2 regions of the Fundicoccus sp. Sow4_D5 genome follow, and region 1 is predicted to be linked to the other one. Evidence: riboswitches for the same ligand, from Rfam matches in the RefSeq annotation. Region 1 holds a riboswitch; the other holds the start of a gene.
What was found. A riboswitch is a leader RNA that binds a small molecule or an ion and turns the genes downstream of it on or off. The one in region 1 is predicted to bind cobalamin.
Positions count from the first base shown of each region.

Region 2: linked by a shared signal. The riboswitch ahead of ACTQ45_RS11255 (methionine ABC transporter ATP-binding protein) and the one ahead of ACTQ45_RS09980 (glutaredoxin family protein) in region 1 are both predicted to bind cobalamin.

Region 1 covers NZ_JBQKLF010000008.1:109,236-111,428, forward strand. The annotation lists gene ACTQ45_RS09975 (ribonucleotide-diphosphate reductase subunit beta) at 1-690, opposite strand, end outside; gene ACTQ45_RS09980 (glutaredoxin family protein) at 702-926, opposite strand; adenosylcobalamin (AdoCbl) riboswitch at 1,085-1,227, opposite strand; gene ACTQ45_RS09985 (putative quinol monooxygenase) at 1,610-1,951, opposite strand; gene ACTQ45_RS09990 (6-phospho-beta-glucosidase) at 2,083-2,193, opposite strand, start outside.
Region 2 covers NZ_JBQKLF010000010.1:112,339-114,531, reverse strand. The annotation lists gene ACTQ45_RS11260 (hypothetical protein) at 112-399, shown strand; cobalamin riboswitch at 559-753, shown strand; partial or broken gene ACTQ45_RS11255 (methionine ABC transporter ATP-binding protein) at 882-1,400, shown strand; one part of gene ACTQ45_RS11250 (IS3 family transposase) at 1,416-2,193, opposite strand, start outside.

The DNA of each region.
Region 1 (2,193 bases):
ATCATTATGTTTCTTCAAATAGTTAACGCGATGGTCAAGTGCAGGTATTTCTTCAATTCGTTCGAATTCACTATTAAGACCTAATAGTTCTAATAGATGGGCATAAGCGTCACTATGATGGACTTCGGATTCTGCAAAGGTAAAGCCAACATTCGCAAGTTCTGGTTTAGGGAGACGCTTATACAAATCCCCCCAGAATTCTTTAACATCTACTTCAATTTGGGCAATGGCTAGCATAGAATTCTTTATCGCGGTCCGCTCATGTGGCTGGACATTAATTTTATAATCATGAATATCACTCGTATAGTTGTATTCCGTATGCAGCCAGTAGGAGTGTTGAATCGCTTCTTTGTATAACGCTAATTCTGGATACTCAAAGGGTTTCAGATTCTTTCGGCCTTTAAAAATATCTGGCTTCCGTTCTTCAATTCGCTCATGGCGATAAAGTATATAAGCCTTGGCGGTCTTAGTAAACAGGTTCAACATGAGCTTTTCTTCGACTAAGTCTTGGATCGTTTCTACATCGAGCGATTCTTGATCAATCCCGTTAATAATATTCTGTGTCACACTTTCGATATTTTCTTCTGTCATTTCTTTAGTTTCATTATTAGCTTTAGTGATCGCGATTTTAATTTTTTCTCTATCAAACTCTACGATATCACCCGTACGTTTTATGACTGTTTTGATCATTGTCTGCTCCTTTATAAGTAATCTAATATATCAATAAACTCACTATATTTAATGAATTCATCATCAATCCTTATGCGTGGTAAAGATGTCATACCACGTGATTGAAGTAATTCAAGGGCTGGTTCATTATGACTGACATTCACTTCACTATAAGTAACTTTTTTCATACCTAACCACTGCTTAAGTAGCTGGCACTGACCACAACCATCTTTGGTGTATAGCTCGACTTTCTTCATGCTGGCCTCCTCTAAAATTTATTACAGGATATTCCTCCAGAAGTTCCTGCACAATTTTAGCCAATAAAAAAAGACTATGTACAGAAAGCTCCCAGGCCTTTGTCATAATCTTCAAACTTTAAAAAGGACACAAAATGTCCAAAATAAGCAAACAGATATAAACAAATGTTACAAAACCCTGAGATGTAACAATTATTGTTCATAGATGGAGATCTGACTTGCCATTAAATAATGGCTCACAGTAGCATAGGGACTGTGCTGGATTTACACCAGCTTCACCTTAATCTAGATTTACTGCAAGTCTATTTGACCAACACTGAAATAATTGATTATCTAGACAAGTAAGCAAGAGAAAAACCCGAGATTACATCATCGTAATCTCGGGTTTTTCTAATTTTTAAATTTATTTCTGTCAGTTACTTTATCCGCATCATCATTTTAAGATCTGTATTAATCACGAACGCCCTACCTTTGTACTGATTTTATCATGCTTTACAAACTCGCATCGTGTGCTTCAACAAATAAGTGATAAGGACATGGAAATTTACCTGACCAAATATTACTTACTTAAACTTTCGCTTATAATCGCACTCTTTATCTCACTGTCATACTCCAACAGATAATTTCTATCATCTAGATAAATCATGATATGCCTGTCTGGAATCTTCTCTTGAAATTGCAGTTTAGTCCGCTTGCGACTCGCGAATGAAGGTCGCATCATATTCGGGAATTCCATTAGTGTCACTAACGAATCGTTCGACGGTCATCGTCAAGTCATATTTCTCTCGCAAGGCAATGATTTCATCCATCATCGGGGACTGGTGATGCGCATCGAGTGATGATTGCTTAGCCCATGCATCGATTAAAAGAATTGTTTCTGGTTGGCCAAGTGGCGTGAAGTACTCATAGCGTAAGTTGCCTGTTTGTTGACGAATCCGATCAACTAGTCCTTTTTCTTTCATCTCACGGGCAAATTGCTGGGCCTTATCTGCTTTTCCAGTGTAATAAATATTGATGCTTATCATACTCAAACTCCTTTCTGTAGAATAATTATTCTCCGTTCTGAGATAGAACTTCTTTGAAAAAATTTTTTAGAACAAATACGACTCACTATCCCGCGTTGCCGTAAGATTGTGAGTCGCATTCTAGCATTTGATTAAATAGTTTCGCCGTTTGAGGCAATCACTTGCTTGTACCATTCAAATGATTTTTTCTTCGTACGGTTCAAGCTACCATTACCTGCATCATCGCGGTCCACATAAACGAA
Region 2 (2,193 bases), on a different contig from region 1:
AAGGCAATTCCAACGCGCGATAAAACGTTACGGTGTCTGACACTATACTTTGAGTTAAAGGAATAGAATCAGAATGAATTTTTGCAGTCAAATAAAGTTGGGAGGATAAGCATGATGAGCAATAAAAGTGAGAAAATCAATCCAAAAAGCATCAAGCAAAAGAAAATAGAAGTAGTGGATGGCTACACAATCAAGTACCATGCAAGTGGCGAGACCATCTGGTCAAAAGGCAAAATAGTTGACGACCAACCAGAAGGCTATTGGGAATGGTACCGCATTGATGGCACCATTAAGCGTTCAGGCTACTTTGAAAAAGGAGACCCGGTGGGCGAATGGATTACCTATGATAGCAAAGGTGAACCATATAAAATCACCCAACGTGAAAAAAAGCGAGGCTGAAAGTTTATTCCAGCTCTCTTTCTATGTAAGACAATCTGTCTAATTGTGCTATTAACCTTACTTTATAGAAATCTAAATAACCTATGATTAGCTTAATGAATATGTTGCAATACTACATGTAGTGTTAATGGGTTTAAAATATAGTGTTACAATACAATATATAGTGCCTAATTATTTGGCGGCATCGCAATGCCTTAAAAGGGAATCCAGTTGAAAGCTGGAGCTGCCCCCGCAACTGTTAGTGTGGACGAATCAGTAAACCACTGTATCACCTAGCTGTAGGTTAGGAATACGGGAAGGGCTGTAGTAGGACGAAGCATGAGCCAGGAGACCTGCCAAATAATTTAGTTTCTATTTTTCGGGGATGGAAAAGAAGAAACGATGGAATTCTAATACAGACTCTCTATCGTTTTTTTGCCGTTCATCCATAGATGAGCGGTTTTTATTTGTAAGTAAATGCAGTATTTAGAGGAGGTACATATGTGATTGAATTACGTGATATAGATGTGATTTTTCATGACGATGATCGTGTCGTCACAGCGGTGAAAGATGTTTCGATGGCAGTCGAACAAGGCGAGATCTTTGGAATTGTTGGTTATAGTGGTGCGGGGAAAAGTACGTTAGTGCGGACGATTAACTTGTTACAAAGACCAACTAAAGGAACAGTCAATGTCAATGGACAGAATTTAATGGAGTTAGCACCTAAAGATTTAAGGGAAGCTCGTAAGAAAATTGGGATGATTTTTCAACATTTTAACTTAATGGAATCACGCACGATTTTTGAAAATGTCGCTTTCCCATTAAAAGGCAGCGGATTGAATAAGAAAGAAGTGGCTGCGAAAGTAGCTGAATTGCTCAGCTTAGTTGGTTTGAAAGAAAAAACCGATAATTTCCCTAGCCAATTATCAGGAGGTCAAAAGCAACGGGTTGCGATAGCGCGTGCCCTCGCCAATGATCCAGATGTCCTGTTGTGTGATGAAGCAACAAGCGCCTTGGACCCTGTAATAAAATAAAATTTAAGCTGCAACCTGATTCCGAAACTCCAATGGTGTCAGGTTGTTTAATTTAGATTGGAATCGTGTTTCGTTATAAAACCTGATGTAACTATCGATAGCTTCTACTAATTTTTCATAAGTCAGAAACTTTTTTAAATGGTAACATTCACATTTAAAATGGCTAAAGAAGCTTTCAATAGGCGCATTATCTAACACTTCACCTGTACGCGACATACTCCTAATATATCCTTGTTGTGTCGTAAATTGACGATATTCACCAGAAGTATATTGACTACCGCGATCGCTATGAATTAAAATGCCTGTTTCAGGTGCAACCTGAATTGCTTGATTTAAGGTATCCATCACTAAAACGGTATCATTTTTTAAGCTCACTTGATAGGCAATAATTGAGCCATCATAAAGGTCCTTTATTACACTTAGATACGCTTTCTGACTCATACCAAAGAAGAGATGAGTAATATCTGTGACCCATTTTTCATTGGGTCTATCTGCGCTAAATTCACGATTCAGTCGGTTGGGTTCTATATTACGATAACTCGCTTGAGCACTATACCCCTTTGCGCGGCGAATATGGGACTTCAAGCCCATTAATTGCATTAAGCGGCGAATCCTTTTCAAACTATAATTTCTTGAGTGATAACGATTAATATGTATCTGTACACGACGATAGCCAAAAATCCCCTCATATAATTGGAAGACCCATTCGATTTCAGCCATTAGCCAGGCATTTTCTTGATCTAGTACGGTTTCTTCACGATTTAGCCACTTATAGTAGCCG